Regions from separate parts of the Pseudomonas sp. App30 genome, predicted to be linked through region 1. Evidence: riboswitches for the same ligand, from Rfam matches in the RefSeq annotation. Region 1 holds a riboswitch; each other region holds the start of a gene.
What was found. A riboswitch is a leader RNA that binds a small molecule or an ion and turns the genes downstream of it on or off. The one in region 1 is predicted to bind cobalamin.
Positions count from the first base shown of each region.

Region 1 (5,606 bases):
CGGGTGCTTGTCCTTCCAGAACGGCCGGTCGACCATCACGAAGGTCTTTGACGCCTGCATGTAGCGGGTGCGGTCCAGGGCCATCCACATCTTCTGCGAGAACAGCGACTCCTCGCACTCGATCTGCGTGGTCAGCAGCCAGCTCTGGCAGGTGGCAAGCACTGCGGCGTAATGGCGGGTGTCGCCCCAGTTATCGGTGACGGCGAAGCGGCCGTCCGGGTCGCGGGCAATCTTCTTCACCCCCGAGCGTGGCGCGCCGTGGTGCAACGAGCTGAGGCTGGTACCGGCGGGCCAGTGCGCGCATTTTTCCGGCACATGGCGCCAGATGCCCAGGGGCACCTGCTCGACGCCACCCACCACCAGGTGCTGGTGGTCGTCGCAGTTGGTCATCACCACGCGGAAGATTTCCAGCATCGAGTTGGGGAAGTCGGAGTCCCAGCCGCCGGTGCCGAAGCCCACCTGGCCGAACACCTCGCGGTGGTGGAAGGACAGCTTGGCGAACGCCTTGGAGGTGGCGACGAAATCGTAGAAGGTGCGGTCGTCCCACAGCGGTACCAGGGTGTTCCACAGGCTTTTCAGGCGCGGCACGTCGCGGTCGCGGATGGCCTGCTGGATCTCGCTGAACTGCGAGCCGGCCTCCAGGGCGTCGGCCCAGGCGTCGGCGACCTCCTGGAACAGCGCCGGCAGGTCGGCGATGCTGCGGGCGTAGTGGGTCTGGCCCTCGAGGTCGATGACGGTGCTGCCGGAGGCGGCGGTCAGCGGGTTGGGGAACGGACGGGTTTCCAGCCCCAGCTTGTCCACGTAGTGGTAGAACGCCGTGGAGGACACCGGGAAGCGCATGCCACCCAGCTCGGCAACGATGCCCTGGGTGCCCTCGAACGTTTGCGAGCGCAGCCGGCCGCCCATTTTCGAGGCTTCGTACAGCACCGGCTTGAGGCCCAGCTTCATCAATTCGTACGCCGCCACCAGCCCGGCGATGCCCGCCCCGACAATGGCCACCTCGGCGCCGTGGTGCTCGGCGGGAATCACACCCAGGCCGGCCGGGTGCTCGATCCAGTCGTCGAAGGCGAAGGGAAAGTCCGGGCCGAAGATGGTGATCGGCTTCTTGCCGTCGGCGGGGTGGCGGTTGTGCTGAGTCATGGTCGACCTTATGGGCGGCTACTGAGCGGATCTTTCAGTATAGGAAAGGGATGCCAGCCATTTTAGGGAGCGGTCGTGTCGTAATTAAGGCGCAGAGTGTCGTCGTAATGACGTGTTTCGCTGCAATATGACGAAACCCTTGATCAGACTGGTTGCCCGCGGTCGACCTTGCTGCTGAGAATGATCGACGTAGTGGTTTTTTCCACCCCGTCGACGCTGCCGATCTGATCGAGCAATTGATCCAGTTGCTCCGGCGAGTCGGTGCGCAGCCAGGCCACGTAGTCGAACTCGCCGCTCACCGCGCACAGCTGTTGCACCTGGCCCATGGCGCTGAGGCGGCGCACCACTTCCTTGCCCGAGCGCGGCTGCACGGTGATGCCCACGTAGGCCTGCAGGCCGCCGTCGGCCAGGCGCTGGCCCAGGCGCACGCCGTAGCCGGTGATGACCTTGCCTTTCTCCAGGCGCGCCAGGCGCGAGGTCACCGTGGTGCGGGCGATGCCCAGCTGGCGAGCGAGCACGGCCACGCTTTCGCGGGCGTTGATCTGCAGGGCGGCGATCAGCTTGCGGTCGATTTCGTCGAGGGGGAGGGTGCGCAGGTCGGTCATGTTGTAGTGGCGGATATGCCATCCATACTGGCTTGAATGACGCCCTAATCGGCTCATTTTGTGAGCCGATTAAGTCAGCTAATCGGCTCACTGTCCAGATTGCACTCCGTAGCCGCTGCCGGCAGGCTGCGCTGGCCATGTCGTACGCTGGAGAGCTTGCGTCGAGGCTTAGGGCCGGCGCAGCCTGCGGCAGCGGCTACGGGGAGGTAGCCGGGCGAGACTGCAGGCATAAAAAAACCGCGCCGGAGCGCGGTTCTCTTCGAGCAGCGTGGATCAGGCGTGGGCAAAGCGCGCCTTGGGTTGCAGCAACCGCTCCGCCACCGGCCCGAACACCAGGCCGACGGTGGTCCACAGCACCAGCTGGATGCCCAGCGACGAGGTGCGGAATTTCCACAGCACGTCGGCCGAGAAGTTCGCCGGCACTTCGTTGATGGTGGGGAACAGCGCACCGGCCACGGCCATGATCACCAGGTACAGGGCCACGCCGGCGATGGCGCCAGCCCACACGCCAGAGGTGGCGATGACCTTGCGCGCGGCGTTGACGGCGATGACCGCGGCCACCACCGATACCAGCAGCATCATGAAGAACACCTGGGTGCGCAGCCCGATGGTGTCGGGGTTGCCTACCGACGGCGGGTTGGCCGGGTATTTGATTTCCGGCACCAGGATCAGCACCACGAAGGCCGCCAGGGCCAGCAGCGCCGACAGGCCACGCGGGCCGACCTTGCCGATGCGGCCCAGCGAGTAGGCGAACACCAGGGCGAAGATGCCGCCCAGGGAAACGCTGTAGGCCACCACGCCGGTCAGCAGGCCGAAGGTGCTCTGCACCTCGCGGCTGACCAGCTCGGGTTCCTCGGCGTCGCCGTGCATGTGCGCCATGCCTTCTTCGAAGGCGATGGCACGGTCAACCTGGGGTTCACCGAATATTTTTGCAAAACCGAAGGCGAGGATGCCGGCCAACAGACCGACGAGCATGCCCCTGACGAGTAAACGACCAGTCATGTGAAACACCTCGAAGGGATCAGTGGCAGGGGAAGCCCAGCAGGTGGCGACCGTCGTGCACGAACTCGTGGACGTACATGCCCTTGAACAGCGCGGTGGCACCTTGTTCTGCGCCAACGAAGTAGATTGCCAGCATCAGCAGCAGGCCGCCGAAAATCGCCCACGGCAGGATTTCGCTCAGGGGAATGGTCGGGATCGAGATGTCGGTTTGCGAAGTAGTGCTATAGGCCATGATTACCTCAGGGATTACGCGTCCCGGTTACGGTGGATAGGTCGAAAAAAGGTCTGGCTTACGGCAAGGTGCCGACTACAGTGGCGCGACCGCGGCGGTTTTTGACCGTCTTCTTTTTTCGAAACACATTGATACAGCCGGGTAAGTGTACCTCTTTGCCCGATGAACGTCGTGAAGATTGGCCGCGCGAGGCAGGCCTGAGCGGCTACGCTTGGCTTGCAGGTTCCACATGGGGCGCAGCCATGCAAGGCGCAAACAGGTTCCAGGCGCTGGACAGCTTTCGCGGCCTGTTCGCGCTGGCGGTGGTGACGTACCACATCGGCTTGCCGGGCAGCTTCACCGAGCTGGCGTTTTTCCGCAACGCCGACCTGTTCGTGGAGTTTTTCTTCGTGCTTAGCGGCTTTGTGCTGGCCCACGCCTACGGCAGCAAGGAGCGCGTGGACTTCAGCCGTTTCTTCATCACGCGCTCGTTGCGCCTGTTCCCGCTGCACTGGGTGATGCTGCTAGTGTTCATTGCGCTGGAGGTGGGCAAGGCGATTGCCTGGCGCAAGGGGCTCGCGTTCAACTCGAAGCCGTTCAGCGGGGCCACCGCGCTCTCGGAAATACTGCCCAACGCCCTGCTGGTCCAGTCGTGGACCGGCTTTACCGAAGCGCTGTCGTTCAACTATCCGGCCTGGAGCATCAGCGTCGAGTACTACATGTACATGGTGTTCCTGGCGGCGTTGTTGCTGCGTGGCAGCGCGCGGCTGTGGGGCTGGGCAGCCATCGCCGCGCTGGCCGCACTGGCGCTGTACCTGGAACTGGGCGGGCTGACGCCAAAGGCCCTGCGTGGGCTGTTGTGCTTCTTCGGAGGGGCGTTGGCCTACATGGCCTACCGCCGGCTGAGCACGCGGATCCGCGCCGGTTTCGCCTGCTTCACCGGCCTTGAGCTGCTGTCCGTGGCCTTGGTGGTGGCGTTACTCATCTCCAGCCTGGACAACAAAATGCCGCTGGCCCGCGTGCTGTTCTGCGCGGTGGTGGTTGTCTATGCGTTTGACGGTGGTGCCGTTTCCCGACTGTTGCAGGGCCGGGTCTTTCATTTGATCGGCAAGGTTTCCTACTCCATCTACATGACCCACGCGGCAGTGTGGTTCTGCGTGGTGTCCTGCTTCATGGTGCTGCAGAAGCTCACCGGCACGCCGTTCGCACCGTCCATTGGCCCCAAGCGCTACGTGGACACCGGCAGCGTGTTGCTCAACAACCTGCTGGCAGTGGCGGTGCTGCTGATGGTGGTAGGGCTGGCCATGCTCACCTATCGCTACGTGGAGCTGAAGGGCCAGCAACTGGGCGCTCGGTTGGCGCAGCGGGCCCCCAGCAAGGGCGCTACCGAGGTGGGCGTGCAGGAACGAGGAGCATGATATTCAATCAACAGGTTTCAGGAGCGCCATGAACATACTCGTCACGGGGGCCACCGGCTTCCTCGGCCAGGCGGTCTGCGAGGCCTTGGCAGCGCAGCACGACAACCAGGTGCTGGGCACCAGCCGTTCGGCGGGCGCAGGGCCCGTGCCGCTGGTTGCCGTGGGTGATATCGCCGCTGCAACCGACTGGTCCGGCGCCTTGCAGGGCATCGAGGTGGTGGTGCACATCGCCGCGCGCCTCAACTTGCAGGGCGACACCAGTCCCGACCCGTTGGCCGAATACCGCCGCACCAACCTCGAAGGCACCCTGGCCCTGGCGCGCCAGGCGCTGGCAGCCGGCGTGCGAAGGCTGATCTTCATCAGTTCGGTAGGGGTCAATGGCTCCTTCACCACCGGCACGCCCTTTGACGAAACCTCGGTACCGGTGCCGGACGGCGACTACGCCATTTCCAAGTTCGAAGCCGAGGAGGGCCTGCGGGCGCTGGCGCAGGGCACGACCATGGACGTGGTCATCATCCGCCCGCCGCTGATCTACGCCGCCCACGCCCGGCGCAACTTCCCGCGGCTGTTGAAGCTGGTGGACTCCGGCCTGCCGCTGCCGTTCGCGGCGGTGGACAACCGCCGCAGCATGGTGGCCCTGGAGAACCTGGTGGACTTCATCGTGCTGTGCACCCGCCACCCGGCGGCGGGCAACCAGCTGTTCCTGATCTCCGATGGCGAGGACGCCTCCACGGCGCAGATCGTCCGCTACCTGGCGGCCAGCATGGGCCGCTCGCCCCGGCTGGTGCCGGTGCCCGATGGGCTGATGCGGTGGGGGGCCAGGCTGGCGGGCAAGCAGAACATGTACACCACCTTGTGCGCGTCGCTGCAGGTGGATTCGGGCAAGGCGCGGCGGTTGCTGGGGTGGGTGCCGCCGTTGACGCTGGAGCAGGCGCTGCACAAGACGGGCAGGGCGTATAAGCAGCTGGGCTGAAAAGCGTTGGCCTGAAACGCAAAAAGCCGCGCAGATGCGCGGCTTTTTCGTAGATGGTGGGCCCAGCAGGACTCGAACCTGCGACCAAGGGATTATGAGTCCCCTGCTCTAACCAACTGAGCTATAGGCCCCCAGTAGGTCGCGGATTATAACGACGGTTTCGCGCCAGTGCCATCCGAAAAGTCGCAAAGACGCATACGAAGAAACCGCCCGGCGAATTCGTCGGCGTTCAGGGGCAGGCTGTAGATGAAGCCCTG
Region 1 covers NZ_CP133165.1:3,126,433-3,132,038, reverse strand. Annotated here, with positions in the region: gene RAM80_RS14590 (flavin monoamine oxidase family protein) at 1-1,140, opposite strand, end outside; gene RAM80_RS14585 (Lrp/AsnC family transcriptional regulator) at 1,284-1,745, opposite strand; gene RAM80_RS14580 (CbtA family protein) at 2,019-2,747, opposite strand; gene RAM80_RS14575 (CbtB domain-containing protein) at 2,767-2,979, opposite strand; cobalamin riboswitch at 3,012-3,149, opposite strand; gene RAM80_RS14570 (acyltransferase family protein) at 3,222-4,376, shown strand; gene RAM80_RS14565 (NAD-dependent epimerase/dehydratase family protein) at 4,405-5,349, shown strand; tRNA gene RAM80_RS14560 (tRNA-Ile) at 5,404-5,480, opposite strand; gene RAM80_RS14555 (bifunctional diguanylate cyclase/phosphodiesterase) at 5,496-5,606, opposite strand, start outside.

Region 2 (5,606 bases), 1.7 Mb from region 1:
CGCCATAACGATTACCGACGCGGCACACGATTACCTGGCCGATCTGCTGGAAAAGCAGAACACCCCGGGTATCGGCATTCGCATTTTCATCACCCAGCCGGGCACCACCTACGCCGAGACTTGCATTGCCTACTGCAAGCCGGGCGAAGAGAAGCCGGAAGACACCGCCATCGGCCTGAAGAACTTCACCGCCTGGCTGGACGCGGTCAGCGTGCCGTTCCTGGAAGATGCCGTGGTGGACTACGCCACCGACCGCATGGGTGGCCAGCTGACCATCAAGGCGCCGAACGCCAAGGTGCCGATGGTCAATGAAGACAGCCCGATCAACGAGCGCATCAACTACTACCTGCAGACCGAGATCAACCCCGGCCTGGCCAGCCACGGCGGCCAGGTGACGCTGATCGAAGTGGTCGAGGACGGCATCGCCGTGCTGCAGTTCGGTGGCGGCTGCCAGGGCTGCGGCCAGGCCGACGTGACCCTGAAGGAAGGCATCGAGCGCACCCTGCTCGAGCGCATCCCGGAACTCAAGGGCGTACGCGACGTGACCGACCACTCGCAGAAAGAAAACGCCTACTACTAAGGCGTACGCTGCGAACCCGAAAAACGGCGCCCCGTGAGCGCCGTTTTTTTATGCCTGCACGCCGAAGCGCTCGGCGTAATCCTGCGGGCTGACGCCCAGGGCCTTGTGAAAGCTGCGGCGCATGCTCTCGGGGTGGCCGAAGCCGCACAGCCGCGCCACGCTCTGCACCGAGGCTTGGCCGCCTTGCAGCAGGGCGCGGGCTGATTCCAGGCGCACCTGCTCGACGTAGCGCGCCGGGGTGACCCCCAGTTCGGCCATGAACACCCGGTACAGGGTGCGCGGGGCCATGCACGCCCGTGCCGCCAGGGCTTCCAGCGACAGGTCGCCGCCCAGCTGCCCGGGTATCCACTCCAGCAGCGCGCCCAGGCGCGGCGCGCGGCAGGCCTGGGGCGCCAGGTGCGGGCTGAACTGCGCCTGGTCGCCGGGGCGCTTGAGGAACATCACCAGGCGCCGGGCCACGGCCAGGGCGATAGGCCGGCCGAGGTCGTCTTCCACCAGGGCCAGCGCCGAGGTAAAGCGCTGGCGGCTGGCGCGGCTGTAGGTGTGCAGGCGTTCGCCCTGTACATCGATGGCCGGGAAGGCCTTGAGCGCTTCCACGTCGGCCCAATGGGTGGTGGCGCGGTGGCCATCCAGCAGGCCGGCGTGGGCCAGGATCAGCGCGCCGGAGCACACCGAGCCCAGGCGTTGCACCTGCGCGGCGGCGCGGCTGAGCCAGGCCAGCAGCGGCTGGTTGGCGAATTGCGCCGCCTCGCCGCGCCCGCCGGGCACCAGCAGGGTGTCGAGGCTGGCGGGGTCGGTGTCGTGGTAGCGCTGCTCGGCATACAGGTTGAAACCTGCCGAGGTCGCCACCGGGCCGGCCTGTTCCCCCAGCATCAGCAGGGTGTAGGCGGGCGCCCGGCCCAGGCGCGCCAGCTCCTCGTTGGCCGAGGCGAACACCTGCATCGGCCCGGTGACGTCCAGGCTCATCACCTCGGGATAAATCAAACAGGCAATCCGGCGCATAAAAACTCCTGGCTCAATTCTCCGTAGCAGCGGCCACCTGTGGGAGCTGGCTTGCCAGCGAGCTTTTAGGGCCTCAACAGCTCGCTGGCAAGCCAGCTCCCACAGGGCTGCCGCTGCTACAGGGGTTGTCTGTAAAGGTGCGCGTGGCCGGCGCGGTAGAGCGCCGACTCGCCGAAACAGTCAGTGTCCAGCACCCGCCCGACGAGGATCAGCGCCGTGCGGCGGAAACCCTTCGCCGCTACCTTGGCTTCAATGTCCGCGAGGCTGCCGGTGACCCAGTCCTGGTCCGGCCAGCTGGCCTTGTGGATCACGGCGATGGGGCAGTCGGCACCATAGTGGGGCAGCAACTCCAGCACGATTTTCGACAAATGCTGCACGCCCAAATGAATGGCCATGGTCGCGCCGTGGCGCGCCAGGTCGTGCAGGGCTTCGCCTTCAGGCATCGGCGACTTGTCGGCATATCGGGTCAGGATCACCGTCTGCGACACCCCCGGCAGCGTCAGCTCGGCGCCCAGCAGGGCTGCGCAGGCGGCAGTGGCGGTGACGCCAGGGATGATTTCGAAGGGAATGCCGCGTGCGCGCAGGCAACGGATCTGCTCGCCGATGGCGCCATACAGGCTCGGGTCGCCCGAATGCACCCGCGCCACATTCTGGCCGCGGGCGTGGGCGGCGGCCAGCAGGTCGATGATCTGCTCCAGGTGCAGCTCGGCGCTGTTGACCACCTGTTCGGCCTGGTGGCCTTCGAGCACGGCGGCGGGAACCAGGGAGCCGGCGTAGATTATCACCGGGCACTGGCGGATCAGCCGCTGGCCCTTGACGGTGATCAGTTCCGGGTCGCCGGGGCCGGCGCCGATGAAGTAGACGGTCATGTGCAAATCCTGAAGAAAACGAATGCTGCTTGAGCGAAATTCAAGTGCGAGGCGGTGATTATCCGGGAATCGGGCCCGCTTGTGCCAACGCCAGGGTGGCTTTGGCGTTCTTTTGCCGGCTGACGCGCAGCTGGCTGCCGGCCCCGGCCAGCGCCAGCGCGGCGCTTTCGGCCACGCCGTGGCAGCCGGTGTGGCTGAAGGCGACGGCGGAGCGGTGGGTCAGCCGGGGCTCGAAAGGCGCGAGCTGCGCGGCGCTGAAAAGCGTCAATGGCACGTCCAGCGCCTGCGCCAGTTCCAGCAGCCCGGCCTCGTCGGCCTTCAGGTCAATGCTCGCCACGCCCGTCACGTCGCCGCGGCTCAGGCCGTGGTGGGCGAGGGTGGTGTCGAGCAGGTCGGCCAGCACGCTGGCGGGGCAGCCGCGCTGGCAGCCGAAGCCGGCGTAGAGGTCAGGCATGGGAGGCGTCCGCACATTGCAAGCCACCACTATACCCGTAGCCGCTGCCGCAGGTAGCGGCTACGGGGCGATGTTGACCTTGCCCCCCACACTGCGTAGCCTTGCACCTTCGAGGTTCTCCGCCACGCGGAGCCAAGATGGGAATGCGGTCCAAGCCGCAGCTGCCCCCGCAACTGTAAGCGGTGCGCGCCCCGGCAATGCCACTGCGTTCCACGCGGGAAGGCGCCAGGGTCGGCTTTCTAGCCCACGCCGCAAGCCAGGAGACCTGCCTCGACAGACTTCCACTACAACCGGGCGGGGTGATCCGGTGGCGAATGCACCCGCGTGCCCGGCACCCGCGGTTCTCGTCCCGTTTGCCCGCCATATTGCCAAGGGCATCCGATGAAAACACTGGCCAAGCTTCCCGTCACCATCGTCACCGGCTTCCTGGGCTCGGGCAAGACTACCTTGCTGCGCCACATGCTGGACAACGCCCAGGGCCGCCGCATCGCGGTCATCGTCAACGAGTTCGGCGAGCTTGGCATCGACGGCGAAATCCTCAAGCAGTGCACCATCGGCTGCACCGAGGAAGAGGCCACCGGCCGCGTCTACGAACTGGCCAACGGCTGCCTGTGCTGCACCGTGCAGGAAGAATTCTTCCCGGTGATGCGCGAACTGGTGGCCCGCCGTGGCGACCTCGACCACATCCTCATCGAGACCAGCGGCCTGGCCCTGCCAAAACCGCTGGTGCAAGCCTTCCAGTGGCCGGAAATCCGCAGCGCCTGCACCGTCGACGCGGTGATCACCGTGGTCGACAGCCCGGCCGTGGCCGCCGGCACCTTCGCCGCCTTCCCGGACCAGGTCGACGCCCAGCGCAAGCTGGACCCCAACCTGGACCACGAATCGCCGCTGCACGAGCTGTTCGCCGACCAACTGGCCAGCGCCGACCTGGTGATCCTCAACAAGGCCGACCTGATCGAGCCCGAGGCCCTGGCCGCCGTGCGCCGCGAAGTGGCCGAGGAACTGCCGCCGGCGGTCAAGGTCATCGAAGCCAGCAGCGGCCGCCTGCCGCTGGACGTGCTGCTGGGCCTGGGCGCCGAGTCGGAAGAGCACATCGACGGCCGCCTGACCCACCACGATCATCACCACGACGACGATGATCACGACGACCACGACCACGATGCCTTCGACTCCATCTCCATCGAGCTGCCCGAAGCGCCGGAAGCCCAGCTGCTCGACGCCCTGACCACCCTGGTGGTCAAGCACGGCATCCTGCGGGTCAAGGGCTTCGCGGCCATTCCGGGCAAGCCGATGCGCCTGCTGATCCAGGGCGTGGGCACCCGTTTCGACAAGCACTTCGACCGCGCCTGGCGCGCCGAAGAAGCGCGTAGCACGCGCCTGGTGCTGATCGGCCAGGAGCTGGACGCGGCCCTGCTGGAAAGCCAGCTGCGCGCTGCCCTGAACGGTTAAGCCATGCACCTGCTGAGAACCCAGCCCGGCGGTTTCGTGCCGGACGACAGCATCGCCGACCTGGGCCAGACACCGGCCGAGCTGGTGATTCTCTGCAGCGGTGACTCGCACCTGGCGCTGCTGGCCGAGGCCGCCCGGCAACTGCCGGACGACTTCCCCAGCCTGCGCCTGGCCAACCCCATGCAGGTACAGAACCACGCCTCCGTGGACCTGTACGTGGACGAGGTGTTGCGCCACGCCAAGGTCATCCTGATTTCCCTGCACGGCGGCATCGGCTACTGGCGCTACGGCGTCGAGCAGCTGGTGGCGCTGGCGGAACGCGGCGTGCAACTGATCCTGGTGCCCGGCGACGACCGCCCCGACCCCGAGCTCAGTGACCTGGGCACCGTGGGCCGCGAGGTGGGCGAACGCCTGTGGCACTTCCTGCGCCAGGGCGGCATGGGCAACGCGTTGTCGTTGTTCAACTGCCTGGCCAGCCAGTTTCTCGGTCGCGACTACGCTTGGGCAGAACCCCAGGCGCTGCCGCGCACCGCCATCTATCATCCGGCCCACCATGATGCCAGCCTGGCCCAGTGGCAGGCCGACTGGCAACCCGGCCAGGCCGTGGTGCCGCTGATTTTCTACCGCTCGCACCTGCAGGCGGCCAACACCGGTTTCGTCGACGTGTTCTGCCAGCGCCTGCTGGCGGCCGGCCTGAACCCGCTGCCCATGGCCGTGGCCAGCCTCAAGGAGGCCGGCTGCCTGAGCCAGGTGCAGGCTTGGATGGACGAAGTCGGCGCGGCGGTGATCCTCAACACCACCGGCTTTGCCCAGTCCAGCCCGGAAGCGCCGCACCTGCGGCCGTTCCGCCGCGACATCCCGGTGATCCAGGCCATCTGCGCCCAGGACAACCAACCCGGCTGGGAGGCCAGCGAGCAGGGCCTGGGCCCGCGCGACCTGGCCATGCACATCGCCCTGCCGGAGCTGGACGGGCGCATCATCAGCCGCCCCATCAGCTTCAAGGACCTGGCCTGGCGCAGCGAGCGCAGCCAGTCCGACGTGGTCTGCTACCGCGCGCACCCCGAGCGCATGGATTTCGTCGCCGAACTGGCGCGGCGCTGGGCCGAGCTGGCGCGCCTGCCCAACGGCCAGAAGCGCATCGCGCTGATTCTGGCCAACTACCCGACCCGCGACGGCCGCATCGGCAACGGCGTGGGCCTGGACACCCCGGCGGCGGCGCTGAACATCCTGCGTGCCCTGCACGTCGAGGGCT
Region 2 covers NZ_CP133165.1:1,469,748-1,475,353, reverse strand. Annotated here, with positions in the region: gene nfuA (Fe-S biogenesis protein NfuA) at 1-580, shown strand, start outside; gene RAM80_RS06555 (GlxA family transcriptional regulator) at 629-1,582, opposite strand; gene cobM (precorrin-4 C(11)-methyltransferase) at 1,699-2,451, opposite strand; gene RAM80_RS06545 (cobalamin biosynthesis protein) at 2,510-2,905, opposite strand; cobalamin riboswitch at 3,001-3,193, shown strand; gene cobW (cobalamin biosynthesis protein CobW) at 3,287-4,354, shown strand; gene cobN (cobaltochelatase subunit CobN) at 4,358-5,606, shown strand, end outside.
Region 2: another riboswitch for cobalamin. It lies ahead of cobW (cobalamin biosynthesis protein CobW); the one in region 1 lies ahead of RAM80_RS14575 (CbtB domain-containing protein).

Region 3 (5,606 bases), 1.3 Mb from region 1:
CGCGCACGTGCTCGATCTGGTCGGCCACCTGGTCCAGTGGCCCGGCAATCAGGATCTCATCGGCGCTGCCCACGTAGGCGCCCCACCAGATATACAACCCCTGGCCACGCAAGCGGTTGAAGGCCTGATGGGCGTCCAGCATCACCACCTGGCTGTCACCGGCACCCAATGCATCGCTCAGCTGCCGCCCCGGGCTGATGCGCACCGAGCCACCGATCTCGTTCAGCGGCACCCGATGGGCTGCGGCCAGCGCCTGCACGGCGGTGATGCCGGGTATCACCTGGTACTCGAACACCTCACGGCCGGCGGCCAGGATCGCCTGCAAAATCCGCAGGGTGCTGTCGTACAGGGCCGGGTCGCCCCACACCAGGATGCCCGCGCACTGGCCATCGGCGACTTCATCGGCGATTAGCCGTTCGATCAGCCGCTGCTTGTCGTCGTTGAGCTGCTGCACCGCACCCGCATAGCTGTCGCCGTCAGGCCCGCGCGGCGGGTTGTCGGCTTCCACCATGCGCCAGGGCCGCTCGGTGGCCAGGCGCGTGCACAGGTCACGGCGCAGGTCGTTGAGCCCGTGCTTGGCCGGGCCCTTGTCGAACAGCAGGAACACGTCGACGCGGTTCAGCGCCTTCAGCGCCTGCAAGGTCAGGTGGTCAGGGTTGCCGGCACCGATGCCGATGACCAGGACGGTTTTCATGGGCCATGCCTCAGGGCAGGTATTGAATGTGCGGGCGGCCATGGTGGGCGGAGGGGCTGACCACGCAGCGCACGCCGTAGACCTGGGCGACCCGCTCGGCGGTGAGGACCTGTTCCGGGCTGCCGCTGGCCACCACCCGGCCCTGTTGCAGCAGCACCAGGCGGTCGCAGAACATCGCGGCCAGGTTCAGGTCATGCAGGGCCATCACGCAGGTCACCGGCAGGCCCTGAATCAGTTGTAGCAGCTGCAGCTGGTGTTGGATATCCAGGTGATTGGTGGGCTCGTCCAGCAGCAGTTCGCTGGGGCCCTGGGCCAGGGCACGGGCGATCTGCGTGCGCTGGCGTTCGCCCCCCGACAGGCTGTGCCAGCTGCGCAGCCGCAGGGCGCCCAGGCCGGTGCGCGCCAGGGCCTGCTCGACGATGGCCTGGTCTTCCTGGGTCCAGGCCGACAACGCGCCGCGGTGCGGGGTGCGGCCCAGGCGCACGATGTCCTGCACGCGAATGTCCACCTCGGTGCCGGCGTGCTGTTCCACCAGCGCCACGCGCCGGGCCACGGCCTTGCGCGGCCATTGCGCCAGTGGGCGGCCGTCGAGGCTGACGCTGCCCTGGCTGGGCGTGCGCAGGCCGGCCAGCAGGCGCAGCAGGGTCGATTTGCCGGAGCCGTTGGGGCCAATCAGGCCCAGGGTGCCCTGGGCGGGCAGATCCAGGCTGATGCCGTCGATGATCACCTGGCCGTCGACGCTCCAGCCGACGTTGTCGGCGCGCAGGCTCATGGCGCCGCCCGGTTGCGGTAGAGCAGGGCGGCGAACACCGGCGCGCCGACCAGGGCGGTGACCACGCCAATGGGCAGCACCTGGCCGGGCACGATCAACCGTGAGGCGATGTCGGCCAGCACCATGAAGTTGGCGCCGATCAGCACGCAGGCCAGCAGCAGCCGCACGTGCCGCGGGCCTACCAGCAGGCGGGCGATGTGCGGCACCACCAGGCCGACGAAACCCACGGCGCCGACGATGCTCACCAGGGTGGCGGTGATCAGCGCCGTCACTCCGAACAGCAACCAGCGCAGGCCCGCCACCGGCACGCCGAGGCTGGCGGCGGCGTCGTCGCCGAAAACGAAGGCATCCAGGGTGCGCGCGCAGTACAGGCACACCAGCAGGCCGGCGCCCACCACCGCAGCGGCCAAGCCGACGTCCGCCCAGCGCACGCCGCCCAGGCTGCCCAGCAGCCAGAACATCACGCTGCGCGCCTGTTCGGCGTTGGCCGAGGTGGAGACGATCCAGGCGGTCAGGGCGTTGAACAGCTGCGCGCCGGCCACGCCGGCCAGTATCACCTGGGCCGGGCCGCCGCGGATGCCGGTGGCCAGCAGCACCACCAGGCCGAACGCCAGCGCGGCGCCGAGGAAAGCCCCCAGGGATATGCCGATCAAGCCGCCGCCCAGGCCCAGCAGCATCACCAGCACCGCGCCGGTGGAGGCGCCGGCGCTGATGCCCAGCACGTACGGATCGGCCAGGGCGTTGCGCAGCAGCGCCTGCAACACCGCGCCGCACAGCGACAGGCCAGCGCCGCAGCAGGCGGCCACCAGCGCGCGGCTCAGGCGGTATTCCCAGATGATGCCCTGCTGGATCCGCGGCACCTCATAGGCACCCAGCCCCAGGCCGTTGAGCAGCGCCTTGAGGGTCACGGCCAGGGGAATGTCCAGCTCACCCAGGGACACCGCCAGGGCAATCGACAGGCCCAGGCTGAGTAGCGCCAGCAGAGCCAGCGCCCAACGGCGGAGGCCGGAACTTTCCAGTCGCATCAAGGCGCCTTGCCCGTGTCGGCCAGGCCCTTGGCGATCTGTTCGATGGCGTCGACCACGCCCATGGACGGGTTCAGGGTGTTGGCGTCGACCACGATCAGGCGGCCGTTGCGCACCGCCTTGAGTTCGCGGGTCACCGGGTCGTTGCGCAGGAAGGCCAGCTTCTTCTCGACGTCGTCGGCGGGGTAGAGGCGGCGCTGCATGCGCGCCAGCACGATCACGTCGGGGTCACGGGCGGCAATGCTCTCCCAGCTCACCCCGGGCCATTCCTCATCGCTGTCGATGACGTTGCGCAGGCCCAGCACCTGGGAGATATAGCCCGGCGCACCGTGCTTGCCGGCCACCCACGGGTCGCCTTCCAGGCGCGTGCTGGAGAACCAGTACAGCACCGACAGCGGTGGGTGCGCGGTGGCGTTGGCCAGTTTCACGGCGGCCGCCACGCGTGCATGCAGGTGTGCGCTGAGGGCCTGGCCGGCGGCGGGCACGTCGAAGATGGTCGCCAGTTCGCTGATTTCCTTGTCCACCAGGGCCAGGGAATACAGCTGGCTGCGGCTGCCATCGGCGTTGGAGGTGGCGGTCACGCCCTTGCCGTCGCAGTCGCTGGGCGACACGTAGGAGGGGATACCCAGCTTCAGCAACTGCTCGGGCGTCGCCACCTCGCCCTGGGGGCCGATGTGGTAGGTGTACTGCGCCACGACGATGTCCGGCGCGGTCTTGGCCACGGCCTCGAAGCTGGGGGCGTTGTCGGCCAGGCGCGGCACCTTGGCGCCGGCGGCCGCCAGCGACGGCGGCAGCGGCCCGAACCACACGCCGGTGCCGACCATGCGCGGGCCCAGGCCCAGGGACAGCAGCAATTCAGTGCTGGCCTGGCCCAGGCTGACCGCCCGTTGTGGTGGGGCGTCGATGCGCACGCTGTGGCCGCAGTTCTGCACGGTCAGCGGGTAGTGGCTGGCCGGCGCGGCGGCTACGGCTGAGGCGGCGGATAAAGACAGGCAGGCAAAGGCAAGGCGGCGTAACAGCATGCAGCGGCTCCCGGGATGGCGCGTCCGTTGGGCGAAAGAAATGGCGTGCAGCAAGGTCTGGCTTTCGGGAGGCCCGAACACAGTGGCGCGACCGCGCCGGAGTTGCACCGGCTTCCTGCTGCACGCATGAAAAAGCCCGCAGAGGGTAAGTGGCATTGCCCAAGAGAGCAACCTGCCGTTCACCTTCCCAGGGGCAAACGCTGTAGCCGCTGCCGCCAGGCTGCGCTGGCCCTGGCGTACGCTGGAGATTTTCAGCGTGGGCAAGGGCCAGCGCAGCCTGCGGCAGCGGCTACGCAGTCATGCGGGGTTCATGCGCTGGTAAATGCCAGCGCCTTGAGGCCGCCTTCGGCCTCGGCGTCGGGGAATTCCGGCGGGTTTTCCAGCCGGTGCTGGAAGGTCAGCTGCGGCGCTTCCTCGGCCATGCTCTGGATCAGGAAGTCGGAGCCAATGGCCGGGTCATTGACGCAGGCCAGCACCACGCCCTGTTCGGTCAGCAGCTCGGGCAGCTTGCGCAGCACCTTGCGGTAGTCCTGGGTGAGCACGAAGCTGCCGCGCTGGAACGACGGCGGGTCGATGATCACCAGGTCATAGGGGCCGCCACGCTTGACCTTGCCCCACGATTTGAACAGCTCGTGGCCCAGGAAGCTCACGCGGTCCAGGTCGTGGCCGTTCAGGCGGTGGTTGTCACGGCCGCGGCTCAGGGCGGCGCGGGCCATGTCCAGGTTCACCACGTGCTCGGCGCCGCCGGCGATGGCCGTCAGCGAGAAGCCGCAGGTGTAGGCGAACAGATTCAGCACGCGCTTGCCGGCGGCGTGCTCGCGCACCCATTGGCGGCCGTAGCGCATGTCCAGGAACAGCCCGATGTTCTGCTTGCGGCCCAGGTCCAGCTGGTAGCGCAGGCCGTCCTCGTCGATGAACCATTGCTCCACCGGCTCGCCCAGCAGCCATTCGGCGGCGCTGTCGGGCAGGTAGCGGTGCTGCAGGATCAGGCTGTGCACCTGTGGGGTGGCCTGGGCCAGTGCCAGCAGCAGCGGCTTCAGCGCAGCCAGCTCGTCGGCGGCGGGTTCGCGGAACAGCGACACCAGCAGCACACCTTGCAGCCAGTCCACGGTGATCTGCTCCAGGCCCGGCCAGCAGCGGCCGCGGCCGTGGAACAAGCGGCGGGTTTCGGCAGGCGGGTGTTGCAGGGCGGTGCTGAGGTGTTGCTGCAATATAGCGAGGGCGTCGGCGTTCATGAAAGACTTTTGGCAGGGCATAAAGCGCCCATGGTAAACGCTGGCGCAGGGCCGTGGGAAATCCACGGCCGTGCGCGCCAGGATCACTGATGCTTGGCTTGCAGTTCCTTGGCCATTTTCAGGTGCTCCTGCAGCTTGGGCAGGGTCTGTTTGGCGAAGTCCTTGAGCTCGGCCTTGTCGGAGGATTCGACCTCTTTCTGGAACAGCTCGATGGTGTCTTCGTGGGCCTTCACCTGATTGGCGGCGTAGGCCTTGTCGAAGGACTCGTCGCGCATTTCGAGGATTTTCTTCTTCGCCTGGTCCATCAACGTGGCGTCGTCGGGCACCACCAGGTCCAGCTTGTGCGCCAGCGCCGCCAGCTTCTGGTTGGCCGCGCCGTGGTCCTTGATCATCATCTGGGCGAAGCTCTTCACGTCCGCCGAGCTGCTTTTCTGCAGCGCCAGCTTGCCAGCCTCGACTTCGGTGATGCCGCCTGCGGTGGCATCGGCGACAAAGGCGCTGGTGGCAGCGGCGAATGCGGGGCTTGCCAGCGCGCCGGTCAGGGCCAGCACAAGCGTGCCTGCTTTGAATGCGTCCATGGGAAATCTCCGTCGTTATTGTTCGGGAAGCGAGAGGGTGACGCCTCGCTCACTACAATTGATTGCCCGGCCACCGCGTTGGTGCTTGGGCGGCGACGAACGGTCTTTCGACTATGGTCCAGCATCAATCTTGCTCATTCATGCATTAAGCTGATCGGATAAATAAAATTCGGCATGAGTGACCGGGATGAGCATCAATTTCGACCTGAACGACCTGCAGGCCTTTCGCGCAGTGGTGGAGAAGGGCAGTTTTCGCAAGGCCGCCGAGGCCATCAGCATC
Region 3 covers NZ_CP133165.1:1,855,766-1,861,371, reverse strand. Annotated here, with positions in the region: gene cobF (precorrin-6A synthase (deacetylating)) at 1-694, opposite strand, end outside; gene RAM80_RS08500 (ABC transporter ATP-binding protein) at 705-1,466, opposite strand; gene RAM80_RS08495 (FecCD family ABC transporter permease) at 1,463-2,491, opposite strand; gene RAM80_RS08490 (ABC transporter substrate-binding protein) at 2,491-3,513, opposite strand; adenosylcobalamin (AdoCbl) riboswitch at 3,557-3,639, opposite strand; gene RAM80_RS08485 (class I SAM-dependent methyltransferase) at 3,822-4,748, opposite strand; gene RAM80_RS08480 (DUF4142 domain-containing protein) at 4,832-5,326, opposite strand; gene RAM80_RS08475 (LysR family transcriptional regulator) at 5,514-5,606, shown strand, end outside.
Region 3: another riboswitch for cobalamin. It lies ahead of RAM80_RS08490 (ABC transporter substrate-binding protein); the one in region 1 lies ahead of RAM80_RS14575 (CbtB domain-containing protein).